DNA from 3 places in the Pseudoalteromonas sp. SiA1 genome. Region 1 is predicted to be linked to each of the others. Evidence: predicted binding sites of a transcription regulator. Region 1 holds the regulator's gene; each other region holds the start of a gene.
The links. Region 1 encodes LexA, which represses DNA repair genes until DNA is damaged. Its sites were predicted from a motif close to TACTGTATNNNNATACAGTA; they were not measured.

Region 1 (6,226 bases):
TTGCCTTGTTTTTTTATATCGCAACCACAATAAATACTTTTAGCGTTTTCGGGAAGGGTATTAATTAAGTGCTTTTTGGCACTCGAAAACCGCGTAAATTGTTCGCCCATTGCTGAAAAACAAGCACAGCAAGCCAACAAAGCTAAAATAAACCGAATCATATCCATCACATACGTGAACTACAGGAGCGGCTAGTTTAAGGCCTAGAATAAAAAAGTAAACTGCCGCCGGCATGCTTTAATTTTAATTTGCGTATTTTGTGTAGGGCGTTTTTTAGGAGTAAATAGTGGGCAATATTCAGAGGCTAACGCTAAAAACGCGTTAATGCAGTGATTCCTGCGTTGTTGATTTGGTATAACGGTAAAACTGCGTTAAAGTTTGCAATGAGATTAATAGAGGGTAAAAACGAGATAATGTCGGAAATTCAATTTTTAAATGTAGATCTAGAGCTTGAGTCAAAGCAAGATATTAGCGTATTAGTTGCTGATTTAAAAAAGGTCGCAACTATTTTACATTATGATAAAGACGAATACCGTCAACTTGCTCGCATTGAGGTTGCAGGTGAAATAACCACGCCAGATAAAGCGATTAATCACTTGTGTGAGTTAATCGAGTCGTGTTCACGCAATGCATTAAAGCAATGGTTGAGTTGTTCACGCAGAACTTTCGATATTGGGTTTGAGTCTGGCACTTCGCCAAAATGCTTTAACCAAGCCTTACATGCAGATACCTTGTTACGTATATCTGCAATTGGTGCAGGCGTAGAAATTACTATTTACCCTTTCGAAAAGTAATTTAATTTCAACCTTGGTTAATTGACTTACTAGCCTTTTCGCTCTACTACGGCTGCGGTCATACGTGATACGCAGCAAAGCTCATTGCGGCTATTGGTTATTTTAATATCCCAAACCGAGCTGCGCTTGCCGATATGATAAGCTCTCGCTGTGGCCGTTAATGTGCCATTGCGTGATGCCTTTAAATGACTTGCACTGATCTCTTGGCCAACACAATAAAACCGATTGAAATCAACCACAAAATTAGCGGCATAACTTGCTACTGTTTCAGCAAGCACCACATTTGCACCACCATGAACGATACCCATAGGGTTATGATGCTCTGGAATTGCCGGCATAGTTGCCACTAAGTAGTCATCACCAATTTCACTGATTTCTATTCCCATGGTTTTCATGAGTGTCCCTTGGCCTGTAATACCTTGATCTAATTGCTTACAAAACTCTAATGTAATCGGTTGATGCCAAATACTCATGCTAGCTCCTTGGATAAGTAATTGAGAATTAAAATTTATTAATATGATAATGCGTTGCTAATAATTACATTTATCACCCTGCTTTTAAAGTAGGTTATTGTTTGATGATAACGGCATATAAGGCATTAATTTATATTTGCGATTTTTAAATAACTGTATATACTCACAGTTAATTGTACTGTATGGAAAACCAGTTGTATGCGACCATTAACGAAACGCCAAGCGCAAATACTCGAACTCATTAAAGTGTTTATTAAAGACACTGGTATGCCTCCTACACGTGCCGAAATTGCACAAACACTGGGTTTTAAAAGTGCGAATGCTGCAGAAGAACACTTAAAAGCACTGGCCAAAAAAGGTGTGATTAAAATGAAGCCAGGCGCGAGTCGGGGCATTCAGCTTGTTGAAGAAGAGGAGCCAGAGCAGTTAGGCTTACCTTTAATTGGCAGGGTGGCTGCCGGTGAGCCTATATTGGCGCAACAGCATGTAGAAAGCCACTGTAAAATTGACCCTTTAATGTTTAAACCTGCGGCCGATTTTTTATTGCGTGTTAACGGTATGAGTATGAAAGACATTGGTATTATGGATGGTGATTTACTTGCTGTGCATAAAACCCAAGTTGCCGAAAATGGACAAGTTATTGTTGCCCGTGTTGACGACGATGTAACCGTGAAGCGTTTAGAAAAAGCGGGCAGAAAAGTACTCTTACATGCTGAAAATGATGAGTTTTCAGCTATTGAGGTCGATTTAGAAAATGAGTCGTTCAATATTGAAGGCTTAGCGGTAGGTGTTATTCGTAACGCTGACTGGATGTAGTATTAAAGCATAATTTAGCGCTTAATAGTGATTAGGCGCTGGGTTTGTTAGCAGCACAATGTCTAACTTATCAAATGTATGACTATATGTTGTTAAGTGCTTCTCCTATCATAAATAAAATCACTAAATACTTTATAAATAAACAAATTTACTCTGCTTTTTTAAGTTAACAATTTTTTATATTTCTATCCTGTAATTTCAATACACCCCTTACTAAACCTGACTCTTAGATTAATTGCCTGACTAGTTGCTATTTTTTTAGCTGCGCATTTTAAAAAATACACCTTGTTTATTTTTCATACTCACCTTGCTTATTGTTTATTTTTTAACTAGTTATTAAAGAGCTGGAATAAAAATAACTCACAGCTTAGTCGTTTTGAGAACACACATTTACTAAATCCAGCACCCTTATAAAAAATAAAAATAACGAATAGGCGTTTAAGCCGTATGCCTCTTCGCTTTGCGTCAGCAATAGCATCAAAGGAGCCGTCACATGGGTAAGCTGAGTTCTTCCTTGTGGCTTATATTGTTTGTTTTTTCGCAGAATGTGCTTGCTAATAGCCAATATAATATGCGTAAAGGCGTAACCGATATAAGTAATAATGTATACCAACTGCACATGACTATTTTTTTAATATGTTGTGTGATTGGGGTGATCGTGTTTGCCATTATGTTTTGGGCACTCATTCATCATCGCAAATCTAAAGGGGCTGTCCCTGCCCAATTCCATGAAAGCACCAAAGTAGAAATACTGTGGACTGCGATCCCTTTTGTCATATTAATTGTTATGGCCATTCCTGCGACTAAAACCTTAATTGCCATGGAGGATGCCAGCAAAGCTGATCTCACCATTAAAATTACAGGCTCACAGTGGAAGTGGCATTACGAGTATATGGGGGAGGACGTTGAGTTTTATTCCATGCTAGCTACACCTCAAAATGAAATAACCAACCTTGCTGATAAAAACCCGAATTATTTACTCGAGGTCGATAAACCGCTGGTACTACCAATTAATCAAAAAGTACGTTTTTTAATGACTTCAGATGATGTTATTCACTCATGGTGGGTGCCTGACTTTGCCGTTAAAAAAGATGCAAACCCTGGGTTTATTAATGAAACATGGACCAATATTAATGAGGTTGGTACTTACCGTGGGCAGTGTGCAGAGCTTTGCGGTAAAGATCATGGTTTTATGCCTGTTGTGGTAGAAGCTAAAACAGAAGAAGACTTCAAAACGTGGTTAGCAGAGGCTAAACAAGCCAAGCAAAAAGCAGCTGCAGCAGACGCTGCGTTATTAGACCAAGTTGTACCAAAAGAAGAGCTGATGGCGCTTGGTGAGCAGGTTTATATGGCGAGCTGCGCGGCGTGCCATCAGCCAACAGGATTAGGCTTGCCGGGTGTTTTTCCGGCTCTTAAAGGCAGCCCAATAGTCATAGGTGATATCAAAGGGCATATAGATATTTTGCTCCACGGTAAACCAGGTACGGCTATGCAGTCTTTCGCAAAGCAATTATCAATCAAGCAAATAGCAGCTGTTATTACCTATAAACGCAACGCGTGGGGTAATGACACTGGTGATGTAATTCAACCGAGCGAGATACAAGCGGCACTGGATGCTGATGGGGAGGCTAAATAATGAGTAGCATTGCAGAACAACCTAATACCAATGAGGCTCATCATGCCCATCAACCTGCCACAGGCTTTAAGCGCTGGTTATTTACAACCAACCATAAAGATATAGGTAGCTTATATTTAATTTTTTCACTCACCATGTTTTTAATTGGTGGGGCAATGGCGATGGTTATTCGAGCTGAGTTATTTCAGCCGGGCCTACAACTGGTTGATCCTCACTTTTTTAATCAAATGACCACAGTGCATGGTTTAATAATGGTGTTTGGTGCGGTTATGCCAGCCTTTACCGGCTTGGCAAACTGGATGATCCCGCTAATGATTGGTGCGCCAGATATGGCCTTACCGAGAATGAATAACTGGAGCTTTTGGATTTTACCGTTTGCGTTTTTAATCCTATTAGCTTCATTATTTATGCCTGGTGGTGGCCCTGCATTTGGTTGGACCTTTTACGCGCCGCTTTCCACCACTTATAGTAACGACAACACAGCAATGTTTGTATTTGCTGTGCATATTATGGGTATTAGTTCGATTATGGGGGCCATTAATGTGGTGGTCACCATAGTAAATATGCGTGCTCCGGGTATGACGTGGATGAAGCTGCCGTTATTTGTGTGGACATGGTTGATCACGGCGTTTTTACTTATTGCAGTTATGCCGGTACTTGCTGGTGCAGTTACTATGGTGCTCACCGATAAATACTTCGCGACCAGTTTCTTTGATGCCGCTGGTGGTGGCGATCCGGTGATGTTCCAACATATTTTTTGGTTTTTTGGTCACCCTGAAGTTTATATTATGATTTTGCCTGCCTTTGGCATTATTTCTACGATTGTTCCCACCTTTTCACGTAAAAAACTATTTGGTTATGCCTCTATGGTGTATGCCACCTCCTCCATTGCCTTGTTGAGCTTTATTGTGTGGGCGCATCATATGTTTACCACTGGTATGCCCGTGGCGGGTGAGTTGTTTTTTATGTACGCGACTATGCTGATATCGGTACCTACCGGCGTAAAAGTATTTAACTGGGTAGCGACTATGTGGCGCGGGTCTATTAGCTTTGAAGTGCCAATGCTGTTTAGTATCGCATTTATTGTGTTGTTTACTTTAGGTGGTTTTTCGGGGTTGATGCTAGCGATTACACCTGCCGATTTCCAATATCATGATACCTATTTTGTGGTTGCACACTTTCATTATGTACTCGTAACGGGCGCGGTGTTTTCTATTATGGCGGGGGCTTATTATTGGCTGCCAAAATGGACCGGAAACATGTTCAATATTACCTTAGCAAAATGGCATTTTTGGTTGTCGTTAATAAGTGTAAATGTGCTGTTTTTCCCAATGCATTTTGTGGGGTTAGCCGGTATGCCACGCCGTATTCCAGATTATGCGCTACAGTTTGCTGATTTTAACGCCATTATTAGTATAGGTGGGTTTGCCTTTGGTTTATCGCAATTATTATTTGTGGTGGTTGTGTATAAATGTGCAAAAGGGGGCGACAAAGTGCCTGCAAAAGTTTGGGATGGAGCTGAGGGGCTTGAATGGGAAGTTGATTCACCTGCGCCTTATCATACGTTCTCAACGCCGCCGGACATTAAATAATGACTCACTTGCCGTTATTAAAAAAGCTGGTGGTGATTTGCATTGCAATGTTTGCATTTGCATTTGCCATGGTCCCTTTGTATGACGTGTTTTGCGATATAACGGGGCTTAATGGTAAGCCCTCGTTAGAGCAGGCACAGCAAAGTACCTTGGTCACTGAAAATAGAGAAGTCAGCGTTAGTTTCACTACGCATGCGCAAAGTGGTGCGCCTTTTGAAGTTAAATCTAAAGAGTACAGTGTAGATGTAAAGCCTGGGGCTATGCGTGAAGTTAAGTTTAGCGCTAAAAATAACAGTAATGAAGATAAAGTAATGCAGGCTATACCGTCGGTAGCACCAGGAAAAGCGGCCAAGTATTTACACAAAATAGCGTGTTTTTGCTTTGATCAGCAACCGTTAAAGGCAGGTGAAGAGCTGGAGTTTACATTATTGTTTTATGTAGATACTGAATTACCCAGTGATGTAGAAGAGTTAACCCTGTCTTATACCGTATTTGATATTAGCGAGCGGCTAGTAGCCAGTAATAACTAGCTTATAAAACTAGTGAAAAACTAGGAGCAAATAAAATGAATCAAAAATATGAACATTATTATGTACCAGAGCAAAGTCCATGGCCAATAGTTGGGGCAGTTGCGTTATTTTTTATTGCGGTAGGCGCAGCCTTAACCGTAATGGATATGGGCAAAGAGGGTGGTAATGGCGTTTACTTGTTATACGTAGGTATAGCTGTACTCCTTTACATGCTGTTTAGCTGGTTTAAAAATGTCATACACGAGTCTGATCAAGGGCTTTATTCTGCACAAATGGACCGTTCTTTTAGGCAAGGTATGAGCTGGTTTATTTTTTCAGAAGTGATGTTCTTCATGGCATTTTTTGGGGCGCTTTTTTATGCTCGCATGTTTTCTGTGCCTTGGCT
Region 2 (6,226 bases), 940 kb from region 1:
CATGTCATGTTTTGAGCTTTAACACCAAATTGTTCAATATAAACGGCAACAATTGCATCTATTTCTTGCTTCTCGTGTGTTGTCGCAGCAGTATAAAAAGTATCATATTGTTGTGACCAATTTTCAACGCCAGCTTCTGCTGCAACACCTAACCACCCCATACCAAGCTTAGTTGATTGCTCTAGATATTGCCCTTTTAAAAACATAAACGCTAGGGTGTATTGTGCACTTTTATAGCCCAATGCAGCAGGCTCTTCTAAATAGTTAAAAGCTTCTTCAAACTCCCCTTTTTTGTATGCCTTAACATCATTATATTCTTTTTTCTTCATGGTATTATCGCTGTAAAGACTTATTGGTGACGAATTACAGCCAGTTATTAAAGCCACCAATACCAGCAAAGTGGCACTCAATCGTTGATGATTCATTATTATCCTTAATTTATTATTTTTTGCTCAGAAACATAACCACTTTTAAAGCATCTGCCCTAAAACCTGTTAACATAAATTTAATATTTATGTGGGATTGCAAAGCTTACAGCGATTATTTTTATAAGCGCAGTTTTAATCGCCCATTAAAAATAGATAAACCTATTTTTTTAATACCCTGTATTTATACACAAGGTACTTTACTTTACGCACAATGCATTTAACTGACGTAAATCTATCACTGACTGTCCGTTTGCTGAACCAGTAATAATAACTGCGCGGCCGCTTTGGCATCGTCTAATGCACGGTGATGATTGGTTAAGTCTAAATTAAAGTGTGCCGATAAATTACCGAGTGAGTATGACTTTAATCCCTTAAATGCTTTGCGTGATTCAACGACTGTACACAGTTTCGGCATTTTAAAATTAATCCCTATCCTCTCAAGCTCTTTTTTAATAAATCCATAATCAAAATTAACATTATGCGCCACAAAAATACTGCCTGATAATTGATTCAGTAACGGCGCTGCAATCTCGCTAAATATGGGCGCATTGCTTACCATGGCATCGTTAATGCCTGTAAGCGAGGTAATAAAACGCGGGATGGGACGCTCTGGGTTTATCAATGTGGTCCATGTATCAACTATTTCGCCCTGCTTTATTTTAACAATACCAATTTCGGTAATACGGTTACCGCCTTTGAGGCCTCCTGTAGTTTCAATATCAACTACACTATAAACACGGTTAGGGTCTACATACCACTTCACCGCTGCAATATTGACTTTAAAACCACTGTTTTTTAAATTATCGATGCTCACTAGCTGGTTTCTTTTAAGCTTGTCTCCGGGCGCTTTTACCTCTTCAAAATGAACTGCGCTGTTATCAACAATCATTAAATCGGGGTAACCACCTTTTAGCTGTCGGTAGTTTTTTGCCATGTTTTTTAAATGGCTTAATAGCGCATTTATCGGGCTGTTTAAAATAAGCATCTCTAATGGCTTTAATACATCTTTGTGCCATCTAAATAAGCCATTTGGTTGCTCATAATACTTCGCTGCATGGTTACACACTAAACGCAGCAATTTTTGGGTACTATTACACGCAGCCAGCCGCGCCTCTACTTGCGAGGATTGATTTAAATAAAATGTATCTGTTTTTAAGGCTTGCGGATAAATATCAAATTCGTTGCAGGGGGGGGTTGGGGTTTCAATAAAAAGTTCCTGCCAAAAAACCAGCGCAAATAAGCTTTGCCACAAAGTATTTTCAGTATAAAAAACCTGTTTGCCTTGACGAGTGTAGTGATCACTTACACCTAACTCAACATCGCCACGGTAAAGTTCATCAACTTCTATAATACAGCGTGTACTGGCTAACATTTCACTAAGCCGTGAGCGTGTTTGCTTGTTAAATTTGCGCATTAAAAAGTCATCCGCAAAGTACAGTAACTCATCGGTGAGCGGATTTTCTATAATTTTCTCAAGTTGCGCCTTTACCCATTCTTTATTACCTAAACGGTATTGCTCTCTTATTTGAATTTCTAGTGCGTGCGCATCGTCTTCGCAGGCATTAAGTACATCAAACGCTAATACAGGGTTAGTTGTTTTTAGTTGCTTATAAAGTATGACCAATAACTTATTCTTTAGCTCTCGAGCTACAACCCCTACTGCTAATTCATTTATTAACTGTTTTGCTAACGTCTCATTTTCATTGTCATCTTTCGCGTTTTTAACGGCTAACCGAAAACGGTTTAACACATAGTTAGATTGCGCTTCCTCAATTGAGTCAAAGCGAGACAAACTTTCATTATGCCCTTGCCTAACAGGGGTTACCCCTAAGTCTCTTAGTACAAACCGGTTTTGATGATTCACATCACCGGCACTGAGCCTGCCAATATACAAAAACTCAAAATACTGGTAACACTCATCTCTATTATTGATCACGTACTGATTATACAAATGCGAAAGACGCTCTGGCTTAGATTCAAAAAATGAAATAGCGACTTCAACTAAACAACCTTTAGCAGCACTTTTTTTAAATAGTGGTGGCAGGTCTTGTTGAGCTAACAACTCAATTAAGGCCGGCTTTGTTAGATGGCTAAGCAGTTGCTTAGCGTCTGCTTGTGAGGGTTCACAGATTAACCCAGCTGTTTTTAAATTAAAAAGTGACTGATAAGGCGAAATAATCTCTTCATAATTTAATGACTGAGTTTGCACTAAATAAGGTTTACGAGAATAAATACGTGCTAGCATGCATTGGCTTTGCTCGTCGAGGGTGTTTATTTTATTAATAAATGTAATGTGCTTTTGCTCAAGTAAATGCATACATTTATCGCTCACAAAGCCTATTAGCTCTTTAAAATGTGCCAAATAATATTTTGCTGGTAACTCTTTTCTCATAAAAACCGCCAATACTGTATATAAAAACAGTATAATTATTTGAGCGCTTTTAGCAACCCAATTAGGAGTTAATAGCCTTTTAGAATTTAAATTGATTCAATCTCGGGCGCTTTAATTTTAGCGAGGTTTGTTACTTAATAAACTAAGTTAAAACCGAGCACCCTTTTTATACCCTGGCCCTTATCTTCACCTGTGTAGATAGCAGAACCCTTCAAGCAGTGCGTGTTTAACATTAACGAAGCGTTAGTACCTATTTACGGGCATTCACATGGCAAAAGATCTATTTTTCTTAAAAACCAAACACACTGCTGAAACTTCAATCTCAAAAGATAAACAGACCCTCGCGCAACTCAATTAATTTATTTATGCATACGTATTACTATTGAAATATCTTTTTTAGCGTGATTACTCTGTGCTAAGGTTGCCCGCAAATTATTAGTGGTACTTTAACTTCATTACACATAATAAAAATTAGGATTGAACAACATGACAACACAGCATGCAACTAAAGGTGAGCAAAGCGCAGCGGCAAAGTGCTCACTTTTATACGTTATTTTTATATCGGCTGTTGCCGCCATTGGTGGCTTTTTATTTGGTTTTGATTCAGGCGTTATAAACGGCACTGTATCGGCGTTAGGTAATACATTTAACTCAAGCAGTGTAGCAACAGGGTTTAATGTTGCCTCTGTTTTACTTGGTTGTGCGCTGGGTGCTTTAGCTGCTGGCCCATTAGCTGACAAATTTGGCCGTCGCGCTATTATGATTGTCACTGCACTTATATTTGCTATCAGTGCATTTGGCTCTGGTATTGCTGATAGCTCAGCTGAGTTTATTTTTTACCGCTTATTTGGCGGATTAGGCATAGGTGCAGCCTCTGTTTTAGCGCCTGCTTATATTGCAGAAGTAGCACCAGCAAGTTTGCGTGGTCGCTTAGCGACATTGCAACAACTTGCTATTGTTCTTGGCTTATTTGCAGCCTTTTTAAGTAACTACCTAATTGCTAACGCTGCTGGCGGTGCCGAGGGTATTTTACTGTTAGACTTAGCTGCATGGCGCTGGATGTTTTGGGCTGAACTGGTTCCTGCAGGCTTATTTTTAATTGGGGTCTTGTTTATTCCTGAGTCACCGCGTTACTTAGTCGCACAAGGCAAGCTTAAACACGCTAAAACTGTATTTAATAAAATTTCAAACGATGATGCTGATGCGCAAATCAATGACGTAAAGCAGTCTCTGAAAAGCGATAAAAAACCAAGTATTCGCGATTTATTTATCGATGGCAGTAAAAAGGTACACCCTATTGTTTGGGTGGGTGTGGCCTTGTCAGTGTTTCAACAATTTGTTGGTATTAACGTGGTATTTTATTACGGTTCAGAGCTTTGGCAAGCCGCTGGTTTTGATGAATCACAATCACTGTTTATAAACGTGCTTGCGGGTACCACTAATATTTTGTCTACTTTTATTGCTATTGCTTTAGTTGATAAAGTGGGACGTAAGCCATTGTTACTGGTAGGTAGTATAGGTATGTTTATTAGTTTAAGTGCACTTACCTACACCTTTGGCAGTGCAGGCCTTGATGAAGCGGGCAAGTTAGCACTTAGCGAAAATATGGGTACCTTTGCTTTAATAATGGCTAACCTGTTTGTGGTATTTTTTGGTTTAAGCTGGGGCCCAATTGTGTGGGTACTGCTTGGTGAAATGTTTAATAACCGCATTCGCGGCGCCGCGCTTGCAGTTGCTGCTAGTGCGCAGTGGATAGCTAACTTTGCTATTACTATGACCTTCCCTATCATGCTAGGTAGTATTGGTTTAGCAGGCGCCTATGGCTTTTATACCCTCTCGGCGTTTATTAGTGTGTTTTTTGTAGTTAAATACATTAAAGAGACACGCGGTATGAAGTTAGAGTCAATGTAATTACTTGGCTGGAGTAAAATAGCGCTTAATAATGCTGTTTTACTCCAGTGTATATAACCCTCCTTTGTAAGCCCTTTCATTTACCTGTTCCTCATCCACAAACAATATGCTTTTTTAGTATATATAATCTTTTAAAGTTCTTTTTTGGAATATAAAAAGTTAGCTATTGTTCGCCAACTTTCTCTACTTAGTCTCAATTTAAATGAAAAAACAGTTATTCTCAGGCCTTGTTTTCACCTCTGCGTTAAGCACATTTAATGTATTTGCAACGAATGGCTATTTTACTCATGGCTACGGTATGACTCACAAAGGCATGGCAGGTGCTGGTGTAGCGTTATCAGAAGAATTAATGTCGGGTGCAAATAACCCGGCTGCTTTTTCAGCTAATGGCACGCAAATGTCGGTAGGCATAGAATTATTTGCTCCTGAGCGTAACTACACCGCTGCAAAGGTCGATGAATACTTTCCCAATGCACTGTATTTGGACGCAACCACAAAAAAAGTGATAACAGCTTATTTGCAATTCCCGAATTTGCTATTGGCCATCAACTAAATGAGCGCATTAATATTGGCCTATTAGTTTACGGTAACGGCGGAATGAACACAGAATATGTGGCTGATTCTGCCCCTCAAGGCACATTTTATGGCGGCACCACTGGTGTTGACTTAAAACAGTTATTTGTCAGTCCAACCATGAGCTATCAATTAAATGAGCAAATACGCCTAGGTGTTTCTGCTATTTATGTAGTGCAACAATTTGAAGCACAAGGTTTGGCAAATTTTGCCGCCTTTTCGCAAAAGCCAGAGGCGCTGTCTAATAATGGCGTTGATACCAGCACAGGCATTGGAATGCAACTTGGGATCAGCCACATTATTAACTCGTCATTTAGCTGGGGCGCCAGTTACCGTTCATCAGTGTCTATGGATGAATTTGACCGTTACAGCGGCCTGTTTGCAGAGCAAGGCGGGTTTGATTTACCAAGCTCTATTCAGCTCGGTACCGCTTGGCAGTTTTTACCATCGCACCAAGTGGTGTTTGATTGGCAAAAAATAAATTACAGTGAAGTAAAAAGTATCGCCAACCCTATTACTAATTTAATGTCAGCGCCACTAGGGGCAGAAGCCGGTGCAGGCTTTGGTTGGCACGATATGAGTATTTATAAACTGGGTTATCAATGGCAACGCACTGAGCAACAAAAAATTAGGTTTGGTGCTTCTTATACTGAGCAACCCATTCCATCATCTGACATTTTATTTAATATTTTAGCGCCCGGTGTGCAAGAATGGCATTTTACAGCAGGCATTAGTCATGCGCTTAGTGACGCGGTGCAATTTAACGCAATGGCTTTTTATTCACCCTCTAAAAATGTAACAGGTGCAAACTATTTAGCGCCTAATCAACAACTATCAATTTCAATGGAACAATCAGGATTGGGTGTATCCCTTGCTTGGAGGATTTAAACGATGACAACCGAATTCACACCACTATCTGGGG
Region 3 (6,226 bases), 1.5 Mb from region 1:
TTCAGCTAGTGTATCTAGTGTATTTCCTGCTGACAACGATATTGCTGTGAATAGCCAACAAAAAACGTTAAAAAAATAGTTTTACTACTTAACTCTTGTTTTACTGTATAAATAAATAACAATAAAGCTATCTGTAAGCCCGCTTAACTTCACTAAAGAGTCACAAAAATACGCTGTTTATTCAAAATTAATGCATAAGCACTCATAAACACTACACGCTTACCTTAACGTAATAGTAAAACTAATACCGAACGTTTATATGTTAATATACATAAACAAAGCATTTCATTAACTTATAGAATTAATGGTTAATTAACATGCAACATTAAGTAAAAACAGAAAACCCCTGCTATTAGTTTTTTTAATCTGAAAATATAAATTTTCTAGTTTGAACAAATTCTGCCGCTTCGGTATTATTCTCCCATACCGAGCTAGCGCATTAAATGAAAGCTATTTCATTGAATCCAGTTCTTCGTAATATGATTTATTTCGTATTACTTTTTTACTTCTTGGGGTATGACCTCAATAAGTAAAACGTAGTTCCCTAGATTACTTCCTTAAACTTGTTGTTTGCCCGCATTATTTGCGGGCTTTTTTTTTGCCCGCAATTTGTCAAATCAGCTAAACTCGGCCTCAGTAACGTTACAGCAGGCGCACAATAGCCTGATATGTCTTAACGCTCAGTGAATTATTGGCAAAGTAAAATACGTCTAAATTTAGCTTTTGCTCATACTAAAAAGCCACTGTCGTTAAAATGACAGTGGCTTTAGAAAGAGTCTAGTTATTCTGGTTATTTAATCTTTTTTAGGTAACAAGCCAAAATGGTGGTACGCATTATCAGAGACAATTCGCCCTCGCGGCGTACGCTGAATAAATCCTTGTTGAATTAAAAAGGGTTCAATCACATCTTCTATGGTTTCTTTCTCTTCGCCTATTGCCGCGGCTAAGTTGTCAAGGCCAACAGGGCCACCCATAAACTTTTCGATGATGGCGAGTAAATATTTACGATCCATGTAATCAAAACCGCTTTTATCAACGTCAATCATGTCGAGGGCTTGTTGAGCTACCTCAGCATTAACCGTACCGTCTGACTTTACTTGGGTGTAATCGCGCACTCGGCGCAATAAACGATTTGCAATACGTGGCGTACCGCGCGAACGTTTGGCTATTTCGGCCGCGCCATCGTCACACATTTCTAAACTAAGATAATGCGCTGAGCGCCCCACAATATGCGATAAGTCTTCCACAGAGTAAAACTCTAAGCGCTGAACAATACCAAAACGGTCACGCAGTGGAGAAGTTAATGATCCCGCACGGGTAGTTGCACCAATGAGTGTAAATGCGGGTAAATCAAGCTTAATAGAACGCGCTGCAGGGCCTTCACCTATCATAATATCGAGCTGGTAATCTTCCATTGCGGGGTAGAGTATTTCTTCAACTTGCGGGCTCAAACGGTGAATTTCATCAATAAACAGTACATCACCTTCTTCAAGGTTAGTGAGCAATGCGGCTAAATCGCCCGCTTTTTCAAGCACAGGCCCAGACGTGGTTTTAATATTTACGTTTAATTCGTTCGCCACAATATTAGCAAGCGTGGTTTTACCTAAGCCTGGTGGGCCAAATATCAATAAGTGATCCAACGCTTCGCTGCGGCTACGCGCAGCTTCAATAAATATTTCCATTTGTTGCTTAACATGCGGCTGACCACGATAGTCGGCCAGTAACTTAGGCCTAATAGCACGGTCTATGGTGTCTTCGTTGGTTTTTTCAGCAGCATCTATTAAGCGATCAGCTTCGATCATAATTTACTCACAGCATTGATTTCAAAGATTCTTTAATTAGAACCTCAGTCGACATATCGGGTTTGCTTACTGATTTTACTGCTTTTTGCGCTTGTGGCAATTTATAACCGAGCGCCACTAACGCCGAAACCGCATCATCGGCCGCATTATTGGCTATAGTTGCATCGCTCGCAGGCTCTATTACGGCGCTATCGCTAAATGGGGTAAATAAGTCATTACCCCAATTTTTTAATCTGTCTTTCATTTCGAGCACTAAGCGCTCTGCGGTCTTTTTGCCCACCCCTGGCAGTTTAACCAAGGCAGTGGCATCTTCATTATTTACACAACTTACAAACTGCTGCGCCGACATGCCCGACAAAATGGCTAAGCCTAATTTAGGCCCTACTCCATTGGCTTTTAACAGCTCTCTAAATAACGCACGTTCGGTTTTATTATTAAAGCCAAACAATAACTGTGCGTCTTCGCGTACTACAAAATGAGTGTACACAATGGCGTTGTCGCCTACTTTAGGCAAATCGTAAAAACAGGTCATTGGCATTTGTACTTCGTAGCCAACGCCGCTCACTTCTAATAGTATTTCTGGGGGCTGTTTTTCAACTAACACGCCGTTTAAGCGACCTATCATTGTTATTTCCTTAGACGTCCTCTAACGGTTTTGCTTGCGCTACCCGCTAGTTTTATTAAATTTTGTTCAGAGTGGGCATGGCAAATTGCAATTGCAAGCGCATCCGCCGCATCGGCTTGCGGCGTACCTGGCAGTTTAAGTATGTTTTTAACCATATGTTGAACTTGCGATTTATCTGCCCCACCGTTACCCACAACGGCTTGCTTTATTTGCCGTGCTGAGTATTCAAAAACCGGTAAGTCGGCCATAGAGGCACCGACAATCGCAGCACCACGGGCTTGACCTAGCTTTAAAGCAGAATCAGGGTTATGCGCCATAAATACTTTTTCTATAGCAAATGTTTCAGGCGAAAATTGCTCTATAAGTTGCGTAATGCCCTGGTAAATCATTTTAAGTCGGGTGGGAAAGTCATGATCGGCTAATTTAATACAGCCACTGCCTAAGTATGTAAACTTGGCACCTTGATGCGCAACCACACCGTAACCCGTTAAACGCGAGCCCGGATCGATCCCTAAAATTATGGCCAAACAGCACTCTCATTATTGTTATTTATTAATAGTGCTAATAATGCCAGAGCACTGTATAAATTACCAGTACAAAGCAAAAACAAAAATGCCTACTTAAAAAGTAGGCATTTAAACGCTATTTGGCTGGAAAGTTTACGCTAAAGCGCGCACTAAGCCTTGAGTATTTTGTTTAAGCGTACGGGCAATCATAAAATAGCCTAACCCTGCTACAAACACGCCACCAGCAACGGGGCCAATAACCCAAATATTAGGATGCAGCTTACCTGCCAAATCAAACATTTGCTGCTGTACTATTAACAGTGCTATATCACTGAAAAATGCAGCAACTAGTCCGGCTAAACCGCCCAGTAATAAAAACTCATACAAGGTGGCATTTTTTATTAATCGGCTTTTAGCACCTAACGTACGCAATATTACAATTTCTTGCATGCGCTCACCTAAGCTTGCTTGCACCTGCGATATAAGTACCAACGCGCCACACAACACCACAATAGCCAGTACAAAGCCAATAGCTAACGACACTTGCTCAATAGTCGATTGAATTTGTTTAACAAAGTTGTCTACATCAATCGCTGTAATAGTAGGGTATGCTCGCAATAGCTGGCTAAAGTCGCGCTTTTGCTCAGGCTCAATACGTACTGATGAAATATACGTGGCCGGAAAGCTGCTCAACACATCAGGGCTTAAAATAATGAAAAAGTTAGGTTTAAGCGTGGCCCAATTAACTTTACGTACACTGGTAATTTTAGCGTCGAACGACTGCGCACCAATTAAAAACGTGAGGGTATCGCCCATTTTCACATCAAGGCGCTTCATCATCGACTCTTCAAGTGAGGCCTCAGCTACTGCGTCATCGCCAAACCACTGGCCATCTATAATGTCATTTTGTGAGGGGACTTCGTTAAGCCAAGTTAAGTTAAGCTCGCGGCCAATGCCTGAGCGGGCTTCTTCGTCTTTTTTCTCGTTGTCTTGCAATGACACTTCACGTGCTACTGCTTCGCCATTTACTGCATTCACGCGGCCACGAATCGTTGGGTAAAACTCCGACACTTGAATGCCTTTTTGCGCTAAGTATTCATTTACCGGATCCAGCTCATTTTGCGTAATATTAACCAAAAAGGCATTAGGTGCATCGCTTGGTAACTGAGACTGCCAATCCGAAATAATGTCGTTTTTTAGCACAATTAAAAACAACAGTAATTTAATCGCTAGCGAAAAACTAATTAGCTGCACCGCATTAACATTGGCGCGCTTTTGAATAGACGCAATAGCCAACGACCAGCTGTTACCTGGCTTTAAGCCAAGCTTGCGGCCCCCGCCAAATATTAATTTAGAAATTAAAAACAACACTAAAATAAGCGCAAGCGTTGAGGCAAATAAAATAAGGGTAATTTTAATATTGTTACTAAATAACCACATTAATAAAAATACCGTTAAGGCGCTAAGTCCTAAATGGATTTTACTTACCGCAAGGCGATCGCCTAAATTACGGCGAAGCACTCTAAGTGGTGGAATATCAAATAAATCTAACAATGGCTTAATAGAAAACATAACCGCACAAATAACTCCGGTGCTAATGGCCACTAACCACGGTTTAAACCCTGCCATAGGCAGTTCGGTTCCCATGCTTTTTGCAAGGTAACCAGTTGCAACTTCTTGTAAGCCGTAACCAATAGCAAGGCCAACAACTACCGCCATCGTACACACCATTAATAAGTGCATAAGGTAAATTTTGCGGATCATATCGCGGCTGCCGCCTAAAGTTTTCATCATTGCGACAGGGTCGTATTGGCGCTCACAATAACGTTTAGCTGACACCGCAATGGCTACTGCAGCTAAAATAATGCCCAGTAAACCTGCTAACAATAAAAAGCTTTCGGCTCTGTTTAAGCTATTTGAAATAGGAGACTGGCGGTCTTTTACACCATACCAGTTTTGGTTTTCTTTGAGTTGCGGCTTTAACCAATCGTAAAAACTATTGATGTCGTTTTCATCACCTGCATATAACTGGCGGTAAAATACACGACTGCCTGGCTGTATTACTTCGGTTTTTGCCACATCATCTATGTTTATGAGCACCCTACGGCTACTAGAGAACACATTAAATGGCGCGTCGGGTTCTTCTACAATCACCTTTTCAACGTTAAATAACGCGGCACCTAATTCAACTTGGTCGCCTACGTTTATGTTTAAGCTATAAAAAACTGACTCACTTAACCATACGTTACCAGGGCTTGGCGCACCGGGGGCAACCTCAGTTTGAGCATTCAAACCCGACTTAACTTTCAATTGGCCTTTAAGCGGGTAACTGTTTGATGCAGCCTTTACCGAGCTAAACTGCATTTGATCGTTTGCAAACAGCATAGTGTCAAAGTACACCATTTGTGCAGTTTGTAAGTTTTGTTGTTCTGCTTTGGTTATAAAGGCGGTATCTATGGCGTGATTGCTGGCAAGAACACGATCTGCTGCTATAAATGCACTGCTTTTTTGTGCAATACTTTGTGCAATTCGCTCAGTTACCATAGATAAAGTAAGCACGGTTAATACCGCTAAAGCAATGGCAGCACTTATTACGGTTAGTTCACCGCGGCGAAACTCACGAGAAAATAATTTAAGCGCTAATTTAGCCCACATTTGCCATTTCCTCTGTTGAATTTTGTACCAGCTCCCCCGCCTCTATTTGAATAATGCGTTCACATTTTTGTGCTAAGGCTTCATCGTGAGTGACTAAAATGAGGGTTGTACCGTTTTGCTTATTTAAATCAAATAATAACGACTCAATCATATGGCCATTTTTGCTATCTAAGTTAGCTGATGGCTCATCGGCAAACAATATTTTTGGTGAACCCACAAATGCACGGGCAATCGCAACACGTTGTTGCTCACCACCAGATAACTGCGACGGGTAATGATCAACCCGATGGCTTAAGCCTACTTTTTCAAGCAAAGCGAGCGCTTGTTCTTTGGCGTCTTCTTTACCTGCAAGCTCTGCCGGTAGCATCACGTTTTCAAGTGCAGTTAAACTTTGTACCAACATAAAAGACTGAAACACAAAGCCAACTTTTGCAGCTCTGAGTGCGGCCCGCGCTTCTTCGTCTAATTCGTGCAGCGGCTCCCCATCTAACATTACTTCACCGCTGCTTGCCGTATCAAGCCCTGCTAATAAACTTAATAAAGTGGATTTACCTGAGCCCGACGTGCCAACAACAGCAACAGACTCACCGTGCTTGACATTAAAGCTGATGTCGCTGAGGATGGACAACTCACCTTCA

Region 2: a site for LexA is predicted at 2,833-2,852, ahead of KK487_RS10325 (exonuclease domain-containing protein). Genes of this name have one in related genera too.
Region 3: a site for LexA is predicted at 3,004-3,023, ahead of ruvC (crossover junction endodeoxyribonuclease RuvC). Genes of this name have one in related genera too.

Annotation. Positions count from the first base shown of each region.
Region 1 covers NZ_CP076084.1:3,165,607-3,171,832, reverse strand. The annotation lists gene KK487_RS14745 (endonuclease) at 1-161, opposite strand, end outside; gene KK487_RS14740 (hypothetical protein) at 414-794, shown strand; gene KK487_RS14735 (PaaI family thioesterase) at 824-1,267, opposite strand; gene lexA (transcriptional repressor LexA) at 1,466-2,083, shown strand; gene coxB (cytochrome c oxidase subunit II) at 2,577-3,719, shown strand; gene ctaD (cytochrome c oxidase subunit I) at 3,719-5,311, shown strand; gene KK487_RS14715 (cytochrome c oxidase assembly protein) at 5,311-5,841, shown strand; gene KK487_RS14710 (cytochrome c oxidase subunit 3) at 5,877-6,226, shown strand, end outside.
Region 2 covers NZ_CP076084.1:2,224,884-2,231,109, forward strand. The annotation lists gene KK487_RS10320 (SEL1-like repeat protein) at 1-425, opposite strand, end outside; gene KK487_RS10325 (exonuclease domain-containing protein) at 664-2,820, opposite strand; gene KK487_RS10330 (sugar porter family MFS transporter) at 3,307-4,731, shown strand; gene KK487_RS18540 (hypothetical protein) at 4,934-5,284, shown strand; gene KK487_RS10335 (OmpP1/FadL family transporter) at 5,269-6,192, shown strand; gene KK487_RS10340 (YeeE/YedE family protein) at 6,196-6,226, shown strand, end outside.
Region 3 covers NZ_CP076084.1:1,298,484-1,304,709, reverse strand. The annotation lists gene ruvB (Holliday junction branch migration DNA helicase RuvB) at 795-1,802, opposite strand; gene ruvA (Holliday junction branch migration protein RuvA) at 1,810-2,427, opposite strand; gene ruvC (crossover junction endodeoxyribonuclease RuvC) at 2,430-2,954, opposite strand; gene KK487_RS06080 (ABC transporter permease) at 3,087-5,588, opposite strand; gene KK487_RS06075 (ABC transporter ATP-binding protein) at 5,578-6,226, opposite strand, start outside.